2 regions of the Marinilactibacillus sp. GCM10026970 genome follow, and region 2 is predicted to be linked to the other one. Evidence: a T-box and tRNA genes for the amino acid it is inferred to sense, from the RefSeq annotation. Region 2 holds a T-box; the other holds one or more tRNA genes.
What was found. A T-box is a leader RNA that pairs with one kind of tRNA and senses whether it is charged. The one in region 2 lies ahead of thrS (threonine--tRNA ligase), so its partner is inferred to be a tRNA-Thr.

Region 1: it has a tRNA-Thr gene. The T-box ahead of thrS (threonine--tRNA ligase) is inferred to sense a tRNA for this amino acid. The anticodon was not compared.

The regions. Positions count from the first base shown of each region.
Region 1 covers NZ_JBHSUL010000008.1:1,188-13,198, forward strand. Annotated here, with positions in the region: gene ACFP65_RS02890 (glycosyltransferase family 4 protein) at 1-812, shown strand, start outside; gene ACFP65_RS02895 (lysylphosphatidylglycerol synthase transmembrane domain-containing protein) at 793-1,842, shown strand; gene ACFP65_RS02900 (DUF2798 domain-containing protein) at 1,992-2,456, shown strand; gene ACFP65_RS02905 (cation:proton antiporter) at 2,576-3,787, opposite strand; gene ACFP65_RS02910 (hypothetical protein) at 3,819-4,175, opposite strand; gene ACFP65_RS02915 (GNAT family N-acetyltransferase) at 4,404-4,679, shown strand; tRNA gene ACFP65_RS02920 (tRNA-Glu) at 4,767-4,838, shown strand; tRNA gene ACFP65_RS02925 (tRNA-Thr) at 4,874-4,946, shown strand; tRNA gene ACFP65_RS02930 (tRNA-Tyr) at 4,978-5,058, shown strand; tRNA gene ACFP65_RS02935 (tRNA-Gln) at 5,064-5,136, shown strand; gene cdaA (diadenylate cyclase CdaA) at 5,292-6,152, shown strand; gene ACFP65_RS02945 (YbbR-like domain-containing protein) at 6,149-7,159, shown strand; gene glmM (phosphoglucosamine mutase) at 7,200-8,552, shown strand; gene ACFP65_RS02955 (hypothetical protein) at 8,683-9,579, shown strand; gene ACFP65_RS02960 (hypothetical protein) at 9,659-10,210, shown strand; gene ACFP65_RS02965 (DUF975 family protein) at 10,228-10,920, shown strand; gene ACFP65_RS02970 (S-ribosylhomocysteine lyase) at 11,215-11,694, shown strand; gene ACFP65_RS02975 (M20 family metallo-hydrolase) at 11,789-12,011, shown strand, end outside.
Region 2 covers NZ_JBHSUL010000018.1:2,166-14,176, reverse strand. Annotated here, with positions in the region: gene thrS (threonine--tRNA ligase) at 1-1,890, opposite strand, end outside; T-box leader at 1,965-2,182, opposite strand; gene dnaI (primosomal protein DnaI) at 2,237-3,166, opposite strand; gene ACFP65_RS06150 (replication initiation and membrane attachment family protein) at 3,166-4,587, opposite strand; gene nrdR (transcriptional regulator NrdR) at 4,608-5,075, opposite strand; gene coaE (dephospho-CoA kinase) at 5,138-5,743, opposite strand; gene mutM (DNA-formamidopyrimidine glycosylase) at 5,775-6,617, opposite strand; gene polA (DNA polymerase I) at 6,695-9,358, opposite strand; gene murC (UDP-N-acetylmuramate--L-alanine ligase) at 9,546-10,874, opposite strand; gene ACFP65_RS06120 (hypothetical protein) at 11,017-11,679, opposite strand; gene ytpR (YtpR family tRNA-binding protein) at 11,727-12,011, opposite strand, start outside.

The sequences.
Region 1 (12,011 bases), on a different contig from region 2:
TAAGAGTAGGTCATGTCCACTTTTTACCGGAAACATTGGAAGGTAGTTTACAGCTACCTTTTCTCATAAAGAAGATTTTCAATAGATACCTTCTCTCATTTTATAAAAGAATGGATAAACTGGTGGTCGTCAATCCCGCTTTTATTCCTAAATTAGAAGCGCATGGAATCAAGAAGGAAAAAGTAACGTATATTCCAAACTTTGTAGCAAAAGAAGTTTTCTACCCGATGAATATTCAAGAAAAACTGGCTACTAGAGAAACCTTGAGTATACCGAAAGACACGTTTGTGGTGATGGGAGCCGGACAAATCCAGCATCGTAAAGGGATACTAGATTTTATTGCAGTCTCAAAGCAACTCCCTCAGGTTCAATTTATCTGGGTGGGAGGCTTTTCGTTTGGGAAAATGACTGCAGGATACGAAGAATTGAAAAAGATTTTTGATCATCCGCCGAAGAATGTCTACTTTACAGGTATTATTGATCGCGCTTCAATGAATGATTACTATAATGTATCCAATTTATTATTTATGCCTTCTTATAATGAACTGTTTCCAATGACCATTTTGGAGGCTATGAGTAGTGGTCTTCCTATTTTAACTAGAGATTTAGAGTTATACGAGGCAATATTAGAAGGATACTATATTAAGGGACAGACAGTAACTGAATTTGCGGCCTCTATTGAGCAATTAAGGGTAAACCAAGATCATTACCAGGATACAAAAGGAAAAGCGCGTAAGGGAGCACAATATTACTCTGAAGACCGACTTTGGAATATATGGAAGGACTATTATCATGAAATCTATAGGCATTGAATTAAAGAAAAATAAGCTGATAAGCTTGTTATTAGTTCTTGGGGTCAGCGTTGGTTATATCATATTTCATTTTAGAGATATTGATGTACATGCTGCGGTAAAGAATCTACGACAAGTAGAAGTTAGATGGTTACTCATAGGCATGCTCATTATGTGTGCTTACTGGTTTTTAGAAGCTATGGTACTTCGAAGAATCACTAGAAAAGTGGATAGTCCTCAAACTGTTTGGGAGTCTGTCAAAATTACAATGATCGGACAGTTCTTCAACACCATTACACCATTTGCTAGTGGAGGACAACCCGCTCAATTATTTCTGATGAAAAAAAATGGGATATCTGTTGGTGTAGGCAGTTCAATTCTGCTAATAAAGTTTATCATTTTTCAATCTATGCTCGTTTTAAGTTCGTTCATTGTGTTAGTCTTCGGTTTTGGTTATTTACAAAATAATCCCATTCCTAAATTGAGTCTTTTGATTGTGATTGGATTTGTTTTAAATACAGTCGTGATCATTACGCTTGTAACAATCGCAAAAAGTAAACGAGTCGCCTTTTTTATTGCACATTCAGCATTGAAGCCAGTATCTTTCTTTGTTAAAAAAGAACGATACGAGCTATGGAAATTAAAATTGGATCGTAAACTCCTTTCATTTCATGAGGAAAGCAATCGAATGAGTTTTGATTTAAAGTTGTTATTCCAGTGTAGTCTATTGACGCTAGCACAACTGAGTTTGTTTTTAAGTATTCCATTTTTCATTATACAAGGGCTAGGCATTGAAAACGTTAATTTATTTCAAGTTATTGCCTTTCATGCATTTATTATGATGTTTTCCTCATTGGTTCCTATACCAGGAGGGAGCGGCGGAGCTGAGTATAGTTTTTCTTTGTTATTTGGTCTGATTCTTCAACCAACTATATTGATACTTTGTCTGATATTCTGGCGCATTATCACATATTATAGTTGTTTGATCTTTGGCGCTTTTTTCTTTTTTGCTAAAAGAGGTGAAGTCAACGCAAATACTCTTGAACAATAATAAATTCCTCGCTAGAAATACAGACGACGTAAGTGAGTGTCTGTATTTCTAGTTTTTTTTATTAGTTCGATTATGATAGAATTCTTACTTACGAAATGAGAATCTTTCAGGGTACAATAGCTGGAGCGATTAAATAGATAGGAGAATATATGCCGAATACGAAAAAAGAAAGTTTATATTTTGGTTCAATTATGTGCTTTGGAATGGTATTATTTATGACCATATACAATCTATACTTAAATGGGATGATTGGACACCTTAGTTTTTTAGAAGGAATGGGAGATTTTGTAATTGGATTCTCAATTGCACTCACACTAGATTTGTTCCTGGTAGGTCCAAACGCAAAAAAAATAGCGTTGAAACTTACGGAAAATACTGAGAACCCAATTTTTAAAGTGATTGGGATATCTGTGTGTATGGTTGTAGGGATGGCCTTTTTTATGTCTATATATGGACTAATTTCTACGTATATTCATACAAATAAAGCTACCGGGTCTATCCTGCTTGATTATATGTTTATTTATGGAAAAAACTTAATAGTCGCTTTACCACTGCAATTAATTATAATGGGCCCATTAGTGCGATTTGTTTTTATAAAATTCATTAAAGAGTGAACCTACTTCAAAAACAGGAACAAATCATTCGTAAAAAACAAAATAAATAACCCGGATATTAACGACCTCGATAGGAGTCATTAATATCCGGGTTATTTCGTTAAGGTAAAGATAGTTTTTTAAAAATCTGCAGCTTCTTGTACATTTGACGGGATGGTACCAATTTCGCCGGTTTTACGCAAAACGAGTTTAGTGATGACCGGTCCAGAAAATTCATAAAGCAATGTTGCACTTAAAACAACGGTTCTGATTTGATCAGCATACTCAGGTAAAATACCAGCTGAAATAGCAATCAATCCAATTCCGACACCTGCTTGAGGCAATAGCATAAATCCAAGATAGTTTCTGACGACTTTAGGGGAACGCGTTAGTAAAGCCCCAATATAAGCCCCGAAGAATTTTCCGACAACGCGGAAAACGGTATACATAATTCCAATTAAACCAACAGTTGGAATGATATGAATATCTAACTGTGCACCAGCTAATACAAAAAATAGTATAAAGATTGGAGGTGTAATGCGATCAGAAAATTCCCCCATCTGTGGTGCATCGCTTGAAATATTCGTAAGCACAGTACCAGTCATCATAGCGGAGAGTAACTCTGAAACGCCAAGTCCAACCGAAATACTACTAGACAAAAATACAAAAGCAATCAGCAAACCAAGCTTTTGCCCAGATGTTTTTGTATATTTCAAAGGATACTTCATAGCGAAACCAACAGAAGCACCTATAGCTAGCGCAATAAAGACGCTTAAAATCGGTTGGAGAATTGAAGATAGAACATTGATACTTTCACCGGAGGTGTTCACCAATATTCTAACCGCAGTAGAACAAAAACCAAACAAAATGAGCGCAGTGGCATCATCTAGAGCTGCTACACTTTTGAGCATTTCAGATACTGGTCCTTTTGCGCGATACTCTTTCATAACGAGTAAAATTGAAGTGGGTGCTGTTGCTGCAGCGATTGCTCCCATAATCAGAGAAAATGCTGTATCACTCCCTATGAGCATCAAGGAGCCAGCCACTAGTACCGCTGCTAGTGTAGATTCAATGGCAGCAATAATCAGTGGAGTTAAACCAACTCTTCTCAAATAACTTGCCTTGAATGATAATCCGATGGTAAAAGATATAAAAGCTAATGCAATTTCAGATATAATCTCCATATTGTCAAGAACTGTCTCGGGCATAATATGGAAAAATGATGGACCAATCAACAAGCCACCGAAAATATAGCCTGTAACGGTTGGTAATTTGATCATAGCGGCTACGCGACCGAATAAAGACCCTACAAGTAACATCAGGGCCACGTAAAACATAGTATTGAATTCCAATTTAATCTCTCTTCCTTCCTAGCAAAGTATGTTAATGAAAGCCTTCAGTGAATAAAGTCGGTATGGCAAACAGTACGCCAGTATCCGGATCTGATAGATCTCCGATAACATCTTTAACAACAGTACGTATCGTTTCAATTTGTGACTCGTCTACGATCGTAAAAATCATCTTATTCTCTGAATGATCAGATGTAATAAACGGACGCAAAGTAGAAAGGATTCGAGTGTTTTCAAGTGTAGATAATTGTTGTGCCATACCTACAGAGTTTAATACTGTAGCCGAATCAATACCTGCAGTTGTAAACTCTAAAAGCAACTCATCTAATAGCTCTGTTTTGTTTAATATCATGATGACTAGTATCTTGTGATCTTTAGAAATTTCGGACATAAAAATGTCTCCTCCTTTGGGAAATAACGTTCTTTGGCGCTCTAGCATTATTAGTTTACTCCTCATTTTTTAGATGTCAAATGATTTATGAATGTTTTCAGAAAAAAATTGATTTAAAGCGGTTTTATTGACGATTTGGACATCTTTTCACTTATAAAAGGTAAGATAGAAGTAAATACATTTAAAATATGCTAACATTAATTCCATAATGATTTAGGAGGTAGAAAAATGGAATTTACAAAAGGCGAAAATCGATTTTACAAAGAAGAAGATGAAAAATTGCTTGCGGAAATCACTTTTGTTCCTAATGATAACGTCGTTGCAATAGATCATACATTCGTAGATCCTTCTTTAAGAGGTCAGGGAATAGCAGAACAATTGGTAGATACAGTAGTGGAAGATATGGAGAAACAAGGAAAGAAAATTAAGGCGATTTGTCCGTATGTAGTTGAACTATTTAAGAGAAAATCTGACAAATACAAGACAATCAATATAGATGCATAAAATTTAAAAAAAATTCTATATACTGTTGACAAAAGGGGTATTTCATAATACAATATATCTTGTGTTAAAAAAAGCACGAGATAGAATGGCCCCTTGGTCAAGCGGTTAAGACACCGCCCTTTCACGGCGGTAACACGGGTTCGAATCCCGTAGGGGTCATGTTGGAAATGTGTTTAAGAAATATTTACTTTTGAGCCGGCTTAGCTCAGTAGGTAGAGCAACTGAATCGTAATCAGTGGGTCGAGGGTTCAATTCCTTTAGCCGGCATTCAGGTAAAGCATTTTTTCTAATGTATTTTGGAGGGATAGCGAAGTGGCTAAACGCGGCGGACTGTAAATCCGCTCCTTCGGGTTCGTAGGTTCGAATCCTACTCCCTCCATTTTTTGGGCTATAGCCAAGCGGTAAGGCAGCGGGTTTTGATCCCGTCATTCCCCAGGTTCGAATCCTGGTAGCCCAGTATTTTAAAAGCTAGGTAGCAGCTTCTGCTATCTGGCTTTTTTTTATGACTTTCTTCAAAGATTAAATGTAACAAATTTCGCTTAAATGAACAATAAAATGGCTTAATTATGATATACTTGTTTCGTGCATGTTTAGAATTAGGAGGTGACTTTCATGCCCTTTGATTTATTAACGGATTTTGACTGGTCGCATTTGTTTACGTGGAGAACAGCTATCAATATTGTAGATATTATGATTGTAGCATTCTTTATTTATCAGTTGATTAAAATTGTCCGGGGTACAAGAGCGATTGAGTTGCTCAAAGGTATAGGGGTAATATTATTACTTAAATTATTTAGTGCCGTGTTGCAATTGAATACAACAGAATTTATCGTGAATTTTGTCATTCAATGGTCTGCTTTGGCTTTGATTATTATTTTTCAGCCAGAATTAAGGCGTGGGCTAGAGCATTTAGGTAGAGGTTCTGTTTTTGGTAGAAGAAAGAAAAGTAATCCAAGCGAAGTCGTCGTAGAGGATATGGCACAAGCTATTCAATATATGAGTAAAAGACGAATTGGTGCATTGATTTCTATTGAAATGGAAAGTGGTTTGGACGAATATATTAAAACAGGTATATCAATAGGAGCAGATATCTCTTCTGAACTTTTGATTAATATTTTTATTCCAAACACACCATTACATGACGGTGCAGTCATCATCAAAGATTTCAAGGTTATGACAGCAGCGAGTTATTTACCATTATCTGAGAGTTCAGCGATTCCTAAAAAGTTAGGAACAAGGCATAGAGCTGCGATAGGACTGTCAGAAGTTACTGATGCGATTACGCTGATTGTTTCTGAAGAAACAGGAGAAATTAGTATCGCCCGTAGCGGAAACCTCATCACTGAAATGAGTAGTAACGATGTTGTGGATTATTTAAATAAAGAATTAGTTATGAGTGAAAAAGAAAAAGAGACACAAGGACCGCTACAAAGAGTCGTTGACTCCGTTCGGAAAGGAGTGTCTGGTAAATGAAATGGAACTTGGATAATAACTGGGTAACACGCTTTATTGCGCTGTTCTTTGCGATTTTATTGTTTTCATTTGTTTACTACGAAGAAGCATCTAGAAATCTATCAACTAACCCAACAGATGGTGCTAGTATTACAAGTACCGAAGTGATTACAAATATGCCGATTGATATCAATGTTGATCGAGATCGTTATTTTGTAGCTGGCATACCGGAAACGGCAACGATTCGTCTGGAAGGACCGCAAGCGATATTAACGCAGACGCTAGCTACTCAAAATTTTAATATTGTTACACCTGATCTAAATGAATTAGGCCCTGGATCACATACGGTTCGTTTAGAAGCTGAAGGCATTAGTAGCCAATTAGATTATAGTATCAGTCCATCTGACTTCGCTTTAACAGTTGAACAAAAAAGAGTTGAAGAACACGAAGTACGTGTTGAATTCAATGAATCGACGCATTTAGCTGAAGGATATAGAGCAGGGACACCTGTTTTATCTTCTGAAAGAGTTCGAATCTCCGGAGCTGAGTCAACGATGGATGAGATTGCAGATGTAATGGTCGTTGTTGTACCAGAAGATAGTGGCGTTACAGATGATATAGACATGACTTTGAATGTATTAGTTTTAAATGATATAGGGGATCCTTTGAACGTAAATATAGATCCTCAGCAAATTGACGTGACGATTCCTGTTGAAGGAACACAAAGAACGGTTCCAATCGTTTTAAGAGAAACAGGGACAGTGGATGAAAATTACGAGTATGCACTCGAAATTGCACAAGGAGAACCAGAAAATATCAAAGTAACGGGAGAAACAGACGCTCTTGAGGCGCTGAATAATTTTTCTGTGGAAGTAGATGTTTCAGGCATTACTGAATCAACGGTTCGAACAGTACCTTTAAAATTACCTGAGGGTATCACGGAAACAGATCCTGAAGAGCTAGAAGTATTGATTCGAGTAACAACAGGTGATGAGGAAGCTTCAACGGATGAAGGCACTTCAGAATAAAAATCAGAGTTTTTGTGAATGAAAAGGAGACTATTAAACAATGGGAAAATATTTTGGAACAGATGGAGTAAGAGGAATCGCAAACGCAGAATTAACTCCAGAAATGGCTTTTAAACTTGGTAGATATGGCGGCTATGTGTTAGCTCAACATACAGATGAAAAAAGACCACGCGTATTAGTCGGAAAAGATACTAGAGTATCTGGACGTATGCTAGAGTACTCATTGATTGCTGGATTACTTTCTGTAGGAGCGGAAGTCTTAAGACTTGGCGTATTGACGACTCCTGGGGTCTCTTACTTAACGCGTCAACAAGGCGCAACTGCCGGTATTATGATTTCAGCTTCTCATAACCCTGTTCAAGATAATGGAATTAAGTTCTTTGGAGCAGACGGATTTAAGTTGTCTGACGATCAAGAACAAGAAATCGAGGCATTGATTGATGCTGATGAAGATACTCTACCACGCCCAAGCGCAGATGGTTTAGGAACTTCTGAAGAGTACAAAGAAGGTATGCTGAAATACATCCAATTCTTGACGCAAACAATCTCTGGAGATCTTTCTGGTATCCACGTTGCACTAGACGGTGCTAACGGAGCAGCTAGTCCTTTATTAAATCGTTTATTTGCAGACTTGGATACAGAATTTGATGTAACGGGAGCTTCACCTGATGGATTAAACATCAATAAAGGTGTCGGAAGTACACACCCAGAACATCTTGCAGAATTCTTGCTTGAAAAAGGTGCGGACATTGGATTATCTTTTGATGGCGATGGCGACCGTTTGATTGCTGTTGATGAACTAGGAAATATCGTAGATGGAGATAAAATTCTCTATATTTGTGGTAAATACATGCATGACGAAGGACGTTTAAAGAAAAACACGATTGTTTCTACAGTTATGAGTAATATCGGTTTTTATAAAGCGATTGAAGAACATGATTTAGAATCTGTTAAAACACAGGTTGGCGACCGTTATGTAGTAGAAGAAATGCTTAAAAATGGATACAACCTAGGTGGAGAACAATCAGGACATGTTGTGTTCCTTGATTATCATACAACAGGTGACGGCTTGCTAACAGGTGTTCAATTGCTAAACGTTATGAAACAAACGGGTAAAAAATTGTCTGAATTAGCGGAAGAAGTCGTTACGTATCCGCAAAAATTAGTCAATATTCCTGTTACAGACAAACACAATGTAATGGATAATATCGCAATTAAGACAGTTATCGAAGAAGTCGAAGCGGAGATGGCTGGAAATGGACGTGTACTCGTTCGTCCTAGTGGAACAGAATCACTATTGCGAGTCATGGCAGAAGCAGAGACTGAAGAAGCTGTAGTCAACTATGTAGAACGTATCGCCAATGTTGTACGTGAAGAGCTTGGAACGAATTAATTCAATTTAAAAAGTAAAAGGTCGAAGCATATGCTTTGGCCTTTTTTGTTTAACTCGTTATAGCGAAGAAACAAAACAATCGGTATAATAAAGAACAAAATGAGTCGTCAATCGAAAGAAGGCAAAAAAAGTGATAGAGCTAGACAATCTTTATACGAAATTGACAAGAGTGAAAGAGGAAATGATCGTTAACCAAAAGTATTTAAACCATTGTTTGCAGGCGAAAGCAAATGCAAAACGAGTATACGAATCTTTTACAAAATCATCAGACCAGTATACAAAGCAACAGTTTAAACGTTTTTTAACCAGTTTGATTGGCAGAGAAGAACAATACATAGAAAAAATAGAGCAATCTAGAACCAAAGCCTACAAACATCTGAACGAGTGTACTGAGACATTGGAACAAGCCTATTTAGAACAAGAGCGCTTGGAAAATGAACGTAATCGATTGACGACGCAATTACACGCACTAAAGCAGCAATTGAACGAGACTAGCGGTCCTTATAGAGAAGAAGTGCTTGAAGCATTCAGTGAGAGAAAGCATTTGAGAGAGACCTGCGAAGAGATTGATGAAGCTTTTTACATTGGGCAAAAAATTTTGAGATATGTATACGAAGCGATAGATGCTTTAGATTCTGCAAAGTCCTGGTCAACAGTCGATATGCTTGGAGGAGGATTCTTAACAGATGTGGTTAAATATGATCATATTGATAAAGCGGAATCCATTATGCAAAAAGTAGAAGTTGGTTTAATGCGCTACCAAGAAGAATTGAAAGATGTTTCTTACAGTTGGGATAGCGGATACGAATATCTTTCAAATAGTCATCGTTTAATGGATTTTATGTTAGACAATATCTTTACTGACGTTAGTAACTACAATAAAATCCAAGATAATTTATCGAGTCTTGAAAATCTTTTGAATCAAATCACAACTTCTCAAAATCGACTCAGTGCGCTTAGAAAACAAGTCGAAATAGAGATTGAACAATCACTAGACTTATATGAGCTCGATAAAAATCAGTCTTAAGCATGATAGAATTGACCGAATGGCTTTAGTAAAATAAAGATACAGTTAAACAAGGACAGTATGCTAAAGGATGAATTTGATGATGGATAAAGAAACTCGTATGTTGTTAGAAATAATTGAACACGGGAAAAAAGAGTGTCAGCTGACGGCATTTATTTTGCTTTTAGAGAAAAGTGAAGATCAAGTAGACTGGTCTTACGAAGTTTGGGAAACATTGCTTTCAAGTTTGAAATCATCCAATCTTTACGAGAAGATAGGTGCAAGTCAGCTCTTATGCTACTTATCCATTAGCGATCCTGAACGCAGAATTTTACATAGTTTTCAGGATATCTGGAAGTGTACATATGTGCCAAATCAGGAACTTGCTGAAAGTGTTCTACGAGCAACCTGGAGAATTGGGTTAGCGGGTCCCGACCAAAGAGCTATTTTACTCCAAGCTTATGAAAAACGGTTTATGACGTTATGTGAATCTGAAGATAAAGTAGACCAGTCGACTTGTTGGACGATTTTGGAAAATTTAGAAATATTGAATGAACAACTGCCAGATAGGTCGACAAGTATTTTAATAATTCAACTAAGAAATTTAGAAGTAGCAAATAAAAATATTACAGTTACAAATAAATTGAATTGAAATTGGAGGGTGTTAAGATGTTACCAGTAGGAGAAATTAGAAGATTGGCCAGACAGACGTTACAAGGTAGATGGAAGGAAGCGGCTTTATTAAACATTATTCCAGTATTGATTGGGATTTTGATCGTTGGTGGATCTTCATTAGCTTTTGGTTTTTTTGGTACCAATATATTTAATGGAAATTATATAAATGGAATAACAGAAACAGATACGAATATAACGACGACTATTAGAGAATGGGGAACCAATCTTTTGACAATTGTATTTGCTACCGGTGTTTCCTATACTTTGTTAGATGTGGTTAGAAATCCTAATTATGAAATCGTACCGTTGAGAGACTCAATTCAGGTTTTGAAAAAGGGTCACGCAGTGCCTGTCTTAGCAATGTACATACTGCAGTGGCTTTATACGTTTCTATGGTCGTTTTTGTTTGTTATACCGGGCATTGTTAAAAGTTTTTCGTACGCTCAGACTTATTTCGTTTATAAAGATGCTACAGAGAGTGGGCACTACCTTTCACCAATGGATTGCATAACGCGTAGTAGAGAACTGATGGATGGTCATAAAGGTAGGTTGTTCGTACTAGAATTAAGCTTTATTGGATGGCATTTCGTCGGTGCTTTGACACTAGGTTTGGGTTACCTTTTCATCACACCTTATATTGAGACTTCAAGAGCTATTTTCTATGAAGATATTCTTCGTTCTAGATAATAAAGATGAGAATGAGCGGTGGAAAAATATGAGATATTTCTGCTGATCAAAGTAACGAGAGGGAATGAGCTCTGGACATTTCCAGTGCAAAAAGTCGTATTTTTTCCTAGCCTGTGTCTACTTTAAATACTATACCAATTAAGGATTGAAGAAGTGTCAAATCTGGGGTATGCTGAACTAGTAGATGAATCAATAGGATTAGTTACTGTAGGAAACAGAAGCGGCTTCTCATTTTGTTCATCAAGGTAAAGGATTGCGCACAAAAGTTTAAGCGTAAAAAAGGAGATCAGAACTATGGTAGAAAAAAGAATGAACGTTGAAAGTTTCAACTTAGATCACAATAAAGTCATTGCACCATATGTAAGAGTCGCAGATCGCAAAACAGGTGCGAATGGGGACGTAATTGTTAAATATGATGTTCGCTTCTCACAGCCAAATAAAGAGCATATGGATATGATGGCGGTTCACTCGTTGGAGCATTTGACTGCGGAACATATTCGCAATCATGCAGATTATGTGATTGATTTTGGACCGATGGGATGCCAGACAGGTTTCTACCTTACCGTAATCAACCACGAAAATTACGATGAGATTTTAGATGTACTGAAACGTACAATGGAAGATATTCTAGAAGCTGACGAAGTACCGGCTAGTAACGAGAAACAATGTGGTTGGGCTGCACACCATACCTTAGAAGGTGCTAAAGAAGTTGCACGCGAATTCTTGTCTAAACAACAGGAGTGGCACATTGTCTTTGCAGAAGATGCAAAATAATAGAACGTTTTAAGAGATGATCTAAAAAAGATCATCTCTTTTTTCTCTTTTTAAACATGCTATAATGAATAAAAATCGTTAAGGGGAGATTGAAATGGCAAATCCATACATAGATTTAAGTGAGCGATTATTAAAGACTTATGATGGTACGTTATCGAAAAATGGGGTCTCTGGTAAACGAATAGCGGAACGCTTATCTGTACTGGCCAATATCGGTTTGACGGAAGAGGAAGGGTCTAGACGTCCTGGTTTTTCTTTTCTTGAAAGAGAAGCTAAAGATCAAGTGGTTGGATGGATGAAAGAAGCTGGACTGACAG
Region 2 (12,011 bases):
ATCTTTAGAATAGGTGATCGTTTCTTTTTCACCATATTTACGAACACTTACTGTCTGGTTTTCTACTTCACTGTCACCCACTACGATTTGATAAGGGATTTTAAGTGTTTGTGCATGGCGAATCTTGTATCCCATTTTTTCATTGCGGTTATCAATTTCAATTCGTAGTCCCTTCGCTTTCAGTTCTTCATTTAACTGATTAGCGTAGTCAGCATGAATATCCAAGTTAACTGGAATGATTTTAGCCTGTACCGGTGCTAACCATGTAGGGAAAGCTCCTTTGTATCTTTCAATCAGATAAGCTACAAATCGTTCCATTGTTGATACAATACCACGGTGAATAACAACTGGTCTATGGTTGTCATTACCATCTTCACCAACATAAGTCAGGTCGAACCTTTCAGGTAGCAAGAAGTCTAATTGAACCGTTGATAATGTTTCTTCGATTCCCATCGCTGTCTTAACTTGTACATCTAGCTTTGGACCGTAAAAGGCTGCTTCACCAATGGCTTCGAAGTAATCCATCCCCATTTCATCCAAAGTATCTTTCAACATAGACTGTGCTTTTTCCCACATTTCATCATCATCAAAGTATTTCTCTGTGTTTTTCGGATCACGATAACTTAATCGGAAGCGATAGTCTTTAATATCGAAATCTTCGAATACGGCTAGCATCAACTCCACAACTCGGCGGAATTCTTCTTTAATTTGATCTGGTCTTACAAATACGTGAGCATCATTCAAAGTCATTTCACGAACGCGTTGTAATCCAGATAAAGCGCCACTTTTCTCATAACGGTGCATTTGGCCTAATTCTGCGATACGGATTGGTAAATCTCGGTAACTTCTTACGTCATTTTTGAACACCATCATATGATGCGGACAGTTCATCGGACGCAATACAAGCATTTCTCCATCACCCATGTCCATTGGTGGAAACATATCTTCATGATAGTGATCCCAGTGTCCAGACGTTTTGTAAAAATCTACATTTGCCATGATTGGAGTATATACGTGCTGGTAACCCATGCTAATCTCTTTGTCTGTGATGTATCTTTCAATCACTCGGCGGATTGTTGCACCTTTTGGTAACCAGAATGGCAGTCCTGATCCAACTTCAGGTGATAACATAAAGATATCTAGTTCTTTACCTAATTTACGGTGATCGCGTTGTTTAGCTTCTTCACGCATCTTGATAAATTCTTTTAAAGCTTTTTTATCGAAGAAAGCCGTACCGTAAACACGCTGCATCATTTTATTATCTGAGTTTCCTCTCCAGTAAGCTCCTGCTAGAGAGAGTAATTTGAATACTTGAATCCGACCAGTCGAAGGCACATGTACACCTCTACATAGATCGACAAATTCACCTTGTTCATAAACAGATATTGTCTCATCTTCTGGTAAATTTGTAATGAGTTCTACTTTGTAAGGATCTGCTGCAAATAATTCAAGTGCCGCTTCTCTAGAAATTTCTTTCCGTACAAATGGCAGGTTCTCTTTAACAATTGCCATCATTTCTTTTTCAATGGATTCTAAATCTTCTTCTGTGATAGGTGTTTCTGAATCTGTATCATAATAAAACCCTGTTTCAATCGCTGGTCCTACCCCGAACTTAACATCTGGGAATAATCGCTTGATTGCTTGAGCCATTAAGTGGGCAGTAGAATGACGAAGGATCCCTAAAGCATCTTCGTGATCTGGTGTAATAATTTCAAGTTCCCCGTCTTCATAAAGAGGTTGATCAAAATCAACATGCTGGCCATTCCACTTACCGGCTAAGCCTTTTTTCTCCAATGATTTAGCAATACTGCCTGCAACCATTTTCGGTGATGATCCTGATTCCACATTTTTTACGGAACCATCTGGTAATTTAACTGCGATTTCTGACATATAAATTCCTCCTGCTTTTTATTCTCTTTACTTATTGTACAAAAAAAGTCCCAATGAATGAGATCGATCTCATTCATTGGGACGTAATGGATTACGTGGTTCCACCCAGTTTTACAGAAAGTTGACTTTCTGTCTTCATTAGCTCTTTAACGCAGAGACACGTCTGCTCTTACTCAGTTCAAAGCAGCACTCGAAAGGGGTAGATGATAAATTGTTTTAGAAGACTTTCAGCTAATGTCTTCCTCTCTTTAAAACAAGTTCTTATCAAATTTATCTTTCTCTAAGTTTTATTATTAGAATAATAGTAGAATACCACGCTTGACTTTAGCTTTCAACAGTTTTCTTGTTAAGCATGTCTCCTGTTATCGCCTGTCATTTCTACTTCTTTGGAAAGAAACTTTACTCGTTCCATAATCCGTTTAGCTTTTAACGGCTCATTTTCGCCTCTTTGTGTCACTCGAAGATGCTCTTGTTCCAAATGGGCCATATCAAAATTAGAAGAGAAGAATGTTGGAAGTTGTTCCTGCATTCTATGCTGCAAAACGACTCCCAGGATATCATCTCTAATCCAACTCGACATAGAATCTGCCCCAATATCGTCGATCATTAATATTTTCGCATTTTTCAAGGCAGAAAGCTTTTCTTCAGTTGTATTTTGACCAATCGAATTCTTCATTTCGACAGCAAATGTTGGGAAATGAACGAGTGTTGAGGGATGACCTTGTTTCGATAACTCGTGAGCTATCGCTCCAAGTAGAAAAGTTTTTCCGACTCCGAATTTCCCATAAAGGTATAGCCCTTGCTGGAAGGTATCAGGATTCTCAAGATACTGATCAATAAAATCATACGCTTCCTCTACCGCTTTATTTCTTCCCGGCGTACTATCAAACTGATCAATATTGAAATGTTTAATGTCTTTTGACATATACATTGAATGAATCCGTTTATTGATCGCTTCTTGTTTCTGACGATTAATCAAATCAGAAGATGGCTCATAGGTTACATCTACTCTTTTATTGTTGATCGAAAGGCTTGGTTTATATCCCGGCATAAGCTGTCCACTTTGAGCGGCGGCTTTCTTCTTTTCGACAACAAATTCATACAACTTAGACGCACTTTTTTCAATCGCTTCGTTATCGAGTATCGTCCTGTTTTCAGCAATAAACCGTCGAACATCGGGATCTTTAAACACTTCATTTTTCATGATTTCTCTAAATCTCTCGTTCATTTTAGTTGAATTCATCATATTTTCCAACTGGTTACGAATACTTTCCATTAACTGTCACCACCTTTACTTCTATTTCTGATCCGCTCAAGTCTTTGTCTGAATTCTTCTTGCTTTTTAGCATCGATTTCTTCTCCAACGTTCTCTTCTGTTGCCCAATCTGGTAAAGTTTCTTTCCTAACATACTTTTGAGAATTTGAACGATTTGAACCGGATCTTTGTTTGCTTTGTCTATCGCTTTTTGACTCAGCATATAGTTGTTTTACTTTCTGTAGAGCATCTTCTGGTGAGTTTATATCGTTTTGCGCCCAGTCATTTGCGACTTTCAGTGCAAGACTTTTTTCCAGCACAGGTGCGTTTTTCCCGATCAATACATAGTTGATCAATATATTGATTACACTTGTCGAAAGAGAAGATTGTTCCACAAGTTCTTTAATGACCCACGTTTCATTGCTGGAAACAAATCCACCTTTTTGATTCTTGATAGATTTCAAATATTCAATTGGTTTTACTTCCTGAGCATGAAGAATGATTTCGATTTCCTGATTGTTAAATCCTTTTTGTTTCAGTTGTGTTTTGCGCCCACTTTTAACAGATTGTTCTTCTTGAATTGAACCCTTTATTTTATCTTGTATCTGAACTTGTCTAGCCTGCTTTTTATGGAAATCTCTTTGAACAATTTGTGGTAGTTTCTCTTGGTCGATATTTGAAGTTTCTATGTCTGTAGCTTCCAGAACATATTTTTGCATATCCAGTTCGTTGACACCATAAACTTCATAGAGAGAGATAATTAATTCTCTGATTTCTTTTGTAAGTGATTTTTTATTGATAAAATGATGATTCAATCCTTCCACAAAAAATATCCAATCGAAGTCACTTTGTTCACTCATCATTTGAACCGGTGAATGCGTCGAAGACGAGAACTCATTGTCATCAAACTCTATTACTGACAATTGATTATGTTTTTGAATGTCAAAATAGTAGACATCTAAGAAAGACTTTGTAATTTCTTGATACTCTTCTGCTTTAGGTTTTTCAATAGAGAACTGCTGTCTAATTTCGTTGAACATTCTTTCTCCAACTTTTTCAAATAAGATCAGACGCATCAGATGATCATTAAAAAATCGTTCGGCAGAAAGGGGCGGTTTGATTTCAAAAAGAAACTGATCTGAGTCCTTTTTACTTTTGTAAACACTCAACAGCCCTAAACCTTCGAGTCGAATGCGGGCTTGATATAATTCTGGTATCCCGATATCAAGAAGCGTCATCAGCTCAGATAAAGGTCTAGCTCCTGTCCAACCACTACCACTTCTGATGGATTCTTTTAAATTCATATACAATGTGAATGCTGCATTTCCAATAAGTGGTTGGTAGATTGTCGTCAAAATACGTACATCTTGATCAGAGAGAGGTACAGCTTGACGTAATGTGAAAAAATCTTTTGGGTTGACTTGCTGCCATGGGTAATTCATTGTGCACTCTCTCCTTTCATTTATTTGTCATTCTTTCTTTTCTTTGCTAGTTCCTGCATTTCTTTCATAAAAACCTCTATATCTTTGAATTGTCTGTATACACTTGCAAACCTTATATAAGCAACATCATCCACATCAGCGAGTTCTTGCATAATGTACTCACCAATCTTAGTAGATTCGATTTCGCTATCTCCACGGTCTCTGATCTTATACTCTACTCGAGTTACAATTTTTTCTTGATCTTCGGCTGTAACGGGTCTTTTCTCAAACGCTCGTCTCAGACCTCTTAAAAGTTTTTCTCGACTAAATTCTTCACGAGTTTTATCTTTCTTCACAACGAGTATTGGTGACTGCTCTAATCGCTCAAAGGTCGTAAATCTGAATCCACAACTTTCGCATTCTCTTCGTCTACGAGTGGCTTTATTTTCATCAGCTGGTCTACTATCGACTACTCTACTTCCATTATGCTGACAGCGAGGACATTGCATAGGAATCAGTCCTTTTCTTATAATCTAACGGTACTTTCAGTTATATTCAGTATACCATAGCTTTAAGTGCTGTAATACCCTTTACTTATAAGCCATTCATCGACTTGACTCATTGTATTTTCTAGCGTTCCATTGTTATAGATAACATAATCTGATTGGTCTACTTTTTCCGATAATTCCATCTGAGACTCAATTCTTTGAAGCGCCTCAGCTTGACTCAGTTTGTTTCGTTTCATCAATCGTGCTAGTTGCGTTTCTTTATCAACAGCTACAACCATAATCTCATCAACATCTTTTTTGTAGCCAGCTTCAAATAATAATGGAATATCTAGTACAATCAGTTCATGTCCAGAAGTGATCAATCGATCTTTCTCTGAAAGAATCCATTCTCTAATATAGTAAGACAGACAGTCATTTAACTGTTTTCTCTTTAAGGGATCGCTAAAAATGAGTTCTCCTAGTTTTTTTCGATTCAATTCACCATTTTCCAGTAGAATCTCCTCACCAAATAGATTCTGTACTTTTTCTAATGCTTCAGTTCCTGGTTCAATAACAATTCTAGCCCCGACGTCAGCATCTACCACAGGAATGTTATGTTTTAAGAAATAACGACTAACAGTCGACTTGCCAGATGCAATACCTCCTGTCAAACCTAATACATAAGTCATGATCAACCTCCTTCTCTACTCTATTCTATTATTAACGAATCAACTGACTTTCTGACTGGCAATTTGGGCAGTAATGCGTTCCTCTTTGCGCTACTTTCGTTTTTTCAATAGTTGTTCCACAACGTGGGCAAGATTGCCCTTTTTTTCCATATACATTCAAGAATGACTGATATGATCCTGTTTCTCCGAAAGCGTTCTGATAAGTTCGTATGGTTGTCCCACCCGCTTTTACTGCCTTACCCATAACGAGTAAAATAGCTTCGTAAAGAGTAATAAGTTCTCTTTCAATTAACGTGTTCGCCATACGTGCTGGGTGAATTTTTGCTTCAAATAAAATTTCATCTGCATAGATATTCCCAATACCTGCAATGACCGTTTGATCTAAAAGTGTTGCTTTGATTGTTTTTTTCCTTTTAAGCAATTGATTTTTAAATGTTTCTAACACCAAAGTTTCTCTTACTGGTTCTGGTCCTAGTTTGGCAATCGATGCGTGAGCAAGCTCAGTGTCTCTTGGAATCAATGATATCCTACCAAATTTCCTAACATCAAGGTATCTGAGCTCCCTTCCATCTTCTAGTTCAAAGATCACATGGGTGTGTTTTGAGATTGGGACATCATTTGATTCTATTCGGTATTTCCCTTCCATTCTCAAATGCGAAATCATTACGTAATCTGTTAAAAAAAATAATAAAAATTTCCCTCTTCTTCCTATTGATTCAATACGTTGATTTTTAATTTTTTCTTTGAATAGGCGAATATCACTCGGTTCCGCAATGATTCTATCCCATAAAACAGTTACTTGTTTGATTTTCAATCCTTTGATCAGCTTTTCTAGTCCTGTCCGGACACTTTCTACTTCTGGTAATTCAGGCACATGATTCTTCCTTTCATTCTCCTATAAAAACAGTTAAAGAAGCGAGAGTAAACTCGCTTCTTAGCTGTTTTGTTATATTATTTAGCTTCATACCAGCTCTTACCCCAGCTGCTTTCAACTTTGAGCGGTACAGATAGTTCTACTGCACTTTCCATAACTTCTTTGACTAGTTCTTCTAAAACCGGTATCTCTTCTTCTGGAGCTTCGAAAATGACCTCATCGTGAACTTGTAAAAGCATCGTAGCTTCAAGGCCTTTTTCTTTTACTTTTTCCGCCATATTAATCATAGCTACTTTCAAGATATCTGCAGCACTACCTTGGATTGGCGTATTCATAGCTGTCCTTTCAGCAAATGATCTTAAATTGAAGTTTCGAGAATTGATATCTGGTAAATATCTTCTTCTATGGAACAAGGTTTCAACGAACCCCTTGTCTTTTGCTTCGCGAATAACATCATCAATAAATGTCTTCACACCAGGGAATCGACTAAAGTACGTATCAATGTATTCTTGAGCTTCTTTTCGAGTGATATTCAAACTTTGAGAAAGACCATAATCACTAATTCCATAAACAATTCCAAAGTTGACGGCTTTAGCATCCCTTCTCATATTTGCAGTTACCTCGCTTGGGTCTTTAAGATCAAATACTCGCATCGCCGTACTCGTATGAATATCTTGTTCTTCGATAAAAGCTTGTTTCAGATGTTCGTCGTCAGAAATATGTGCGAGTACTCTTAATTCGATTTGAGAATAATCGGATGCAAAGATTTTCCAGCCTTCTTTTCGGGGTATGAAAGCTTGTCTGATTTTTCGCCCTTCTTCTAGTCTAACGGGTATATTTTGAAGGTTAGGATCCACTGAGCTCAAGCGCCCAGTCCTCGCAACTGTCTGAAGATAACGAGTATGGATTTTCCCTGTTTCTGGTTGAATCACTCTGAGCAAGCCTTCAATATAAGTAGACTGAATTTTGGCAATTTGTCTATATTGTAAAATAAATTCTACAATAGGGGCTTGATCTTGAAGTTTTTCAAGTACATCTTGAGCTGTAGAATAGCCAGTTTTTGTTTTCTTGATAACAGGATAACCCATCTTATCGAACAAAATAACACCAAGTTGTTTTGGAGAATTAATATTGAATTCTTCTCCGGCTTCTTTGTAAATTCTTTGTTCAATAGTGTTTAAGGTTTCAGCAAATTCAGCTTTCATTTTTTCTAGTCTTTGAGCATCTACAGTGATTCCTCGAATCTCCATTTCAGCTAGTACGATTGCTAGAGGGATTTCCATCTCTTTGAGAAGATTTTCTTGTTCATTTTTGACCAGTTCCTCATTCATCTGGTGGGATAATTTGAAGACAGCATTAATCTTATGCGCGATATGGTCTCTCATCAATTCAAGGTTTTCAGGAACTTTCTTTTTCTTTCCTTTTCCGTAAACCACTTCGTCTGGAGACAGTCCATTATAATGATGCTTGCTCGCTACATCTGCTACGTCTCCACTACTACTGTCTTCCGCTGTCAATAAGTAAGAAGCCAGCAAAATATCAAACTCGGTACCTTTAAGGTTAATGTCTTTTCTATTTAGTGCCACATAGGTTCTTTTGGTATCATAAAGTGTTTTAGGGACATCTTCTGATTCTACCCATTTTTTAAATTCTGGAGATTCGAAAGCGACCGCAGGTTCCACAACATATATCTTTTGATCATTACCCCAGCCTACTGAGACAATTTCCGATTGATGGTAATTGTCTTCAAGCATTTCGATATATAACGCCATATCTGGTTTGAACATATCTGATGTGATTGATTTGGCATATTCGTAGTCAATATCTTCTACATCTTCTGCTAATTGTTCCATATACTCAGAAGTATCCAATTTGTTCAAGTGTGATTGAAAATCCATTTCTTTGTAGAAAGAAATGAGTTTTTCCATGTCCATTCCACTGTACTTTAATTCCTCTACAGAAATTTCAATAGGCGCTTGAATGTCGATAGTTGCTAACTTTTTACTTAATAGTGCTGTTTCTTTTTCATTGATCAAATTTTCTTTTCGTTTAGATTTCTTCATTTCATCAATATTTTCGTACAGACCTTCAACTGTGCTGTATTCTTTTAAAAGTTTTAAAGCTGTCTTTTCTCCAATATTTGAGACTCCAGGAATATTATCAGAAGCATCCCCTGCGAGACCTTTCATATCAATAATCTGATTCGGTGTAATGCCCATTTCTTCCATGATCGAGTCAGCGGTATATTCTTTAATGTCACTAACACCTTTTTTAGTGATATCGATTCTCACTTTATCAGAAGCTAGTTGAGTCAGATCTCGGTCCCCCGTTAGAATGACGACTTCAAAGCCGTCTGCTTCTGCTTGAGTAGAAAGTGTTCCAATAATATCATCGGCTTCGAAATTGACTAATTGATAAGACTGCAGCCCAAAGCCCGATAACAAATCCTTGATAAAGGGAATCTGCTCGGCAAATTCAGCCGGCATTTTTGAACGCCCGCCTTTATATTCTTCAAAAAACTCATGACGGAAAGTCGTTTTCCCCGCATCAAACGCTACAAGAGCGTGCGTCGGTTGTTCTTTGTTTACAACGACTTCAAGCATATTATGAATACCGTAAAGGGCATTCGTGTGTAATCCATTTCTATTTTTCATTCGTTCTAATTGACTGTGTAACCCGTAGAACGCACGAAAAGCTATACTGTATCCATCAATCAAAAGTAATTTTTTCTGTTCAGGCATTCGTCTCGACTCCTCTATTTTCTCAGTTCATTTAAGACTCTCGTTACTGTATTTTAACAAAAATAGCGTCCACAAAAAAGAGAACGTACTCAAACACTTACGTTTCTTATACTGAATCATTCAAAACAAAAAGACTACCCCAATAAAAGGATAGTCTTTATCTTAATACGATCATTGAAATCTTAATTTAATACTGCGCTTTAGATTGACTGAGTAAGGTTTCAAAAGCGTGTTCGAATTTCTCTACATCGCCTGCACCCATAAACACAAACACAGAACCTCTGTGTTTAAGTAGCGGAGACATATCCTCTTCGCTAACAACTGCTATGCCTTTTTCTGTCTTCTTGAGTAGATCTTGAATGGTAATCTCACCTGATTGCTCGCGAGCAGAAGTAAATATCTCGCATAAATAAACATAATCAGCTAAATCCAGAGATTGCCCGAAATCACTGAGCAAAGCGACCGTTCTAGTAAAAGTATGCGGCTGAAAAACAGCTACAATTTCTTTGTCTGGATATTTTTGACGCGCCGCATCTAGTGTAGCTTTTATCTCAGCAGGATGATGTGCGTAATCGTCAATAATCACTGTATCCATCACTTGTTTTTCAGTAAATCTTCTTTTAACACCAGAAAATGTTTTGAGCCTTTCAGCAACTTTTTCCTGATCTACTCCTTCGTAGTGACAAAAAGCAATAACGCCTAAAGCATTTTGGATATTGTGATTTCCATAAGAAGGAATCGAGAATTGACCATAAAAGTCTCCTCGCACATATACATCAAAAGAGGATCCTTCAGTCGTTCTAACGATATTCTTTGCTTGGAAATCATTATGGTCTTGGAAACCATAAAAGACTACCGGAACAGATGCTTGTAAATTCTGTAGACGCTCATCATCTCCACATGCAAAGACAGCTTTTTTGATTTGCGACGCAAAGTTCGTAAAAGCATTCTCAACATCTTCTACACTTGTATAGTAATCTGGGTGATCATAATCAATATTTGTAATCAATGCATAATCTGTTTTGTATGCTAGGAAGTGTCTACGGTACTCACATGCTTCAAGAACAAAGTATTCTGCATCTTCTACTCCGCTACCTGTACCGTCACCGATAAGATAACTTGTTTTCTCAATACCACTTAATACATGCGCCAGCAATCCTGTCGTACTCGTTTTCCCATGGGATCCTGTTATTGCAACACTTGTGAACTGATTGCTGAACTCACCAAGAAAATCATGATATCGTTCTACTTTCAATCCCATTTCGTTTGCTTTCACAATTTCTTCATGCGTATCAGGAAAAGCATTCCCTGCAATAACGACCATATTTTCTTTTATATTATTCGCATCAAAAACATGAATAGGAATTTGTGCTATTTCTAAATTTTCTTGTGTAAAAAAATATTTATTAACGTCTGATCCTTGAACTGTGTATCCTTTGTCATGAAGAATCAACGCTAATGCACTCATACCTGATCCTTTTATTCCGACAAAATGATAAATCATCGTTTGATCCATTAAAAAGTCCTCCAAATTTCTACTATATAATCGACTATATAGTCTTTGTCTTAATATAATTAAAGATAAGACATAACGATTTTATACTATAATGCAAATCGCTGAAAAAATCTAGTATCAAACATTCTAATCAAATGAGACTTCATTCATTTTTGTCTGAAAAAAATCCTGGTATCTCTCTTTTTGATTTATTGGCGCCTAGCTGTTCTTCCTGAATAATATTCATTAATGATCGGTGTAATCTCATTCTTTTCTTTTCATCTTGTTTGTTTTCCTTTTTAGAAGATTGCAGTCTATCTTCATTAGCTTTATCATTCATTTTAGGTGATTCTTGTACGGTAGCTTTAGATTGGTTTAACTGCTCTTTGGCATTCCAATCGGCTATCAGCTCAGTTGTCTCAAATTCTTCAAAAAGTAAGAATTCATTCGAAGCTTTTTTCAAGGTTTCTTTTAACAGACTATAATTCCAATTGTCTCGTTCTTTTTCGACCGGTTTTTTAAATCCATATATTGGCGAAGGTACTTTACTCACTTCAAAAGGCGGTTCGATATAGTGTTTTGAACGATTAGGTGAACCAGTAGTTTTCTTTTCTTCAAGATATTGCTGGAACCCTTTTTCGACTTCGCCTCTCCTTTGAATCTGATTCGGAAGCGAGTGCTTATGCTCTTCACTGAACAGATTTTCTTTGGAGTCCAGTTTTTTCGGCTGCTTTTGTTCAAGATTTGCTTTTAATCGTTTAGTCGATTTGAGCGTCGATTGATTTTTGACATGTTTGAAAAAACTCGGTCCATCATATTCTACCACTACACTTCCTCCTCTCTGTTTGCACGAATTGTCTGAACTTGAATAAACTATTTAGTTAGCTCAAAGGTACGTCCAGTTTCTTCCGTATCTTCCAGTACTAAAATACCTTTACTTGTTTGCTCTAACCCTAACTCTTTTGCTGAACAAATCATACCACTACTTTTAGTTCCTCTTAGTTCTCCAGGCCATATTACTAGTCCGTCTGGCATAATAGCCCCTGGTTTTGCTACGACAACTTTCTGACCTTGTTCGATGTTTGATGCTCCACATACGATTTGAACAACTTCTCCATTATCGACTTCAGTTTGTGTGATATTTAAGTGATCAGAGTC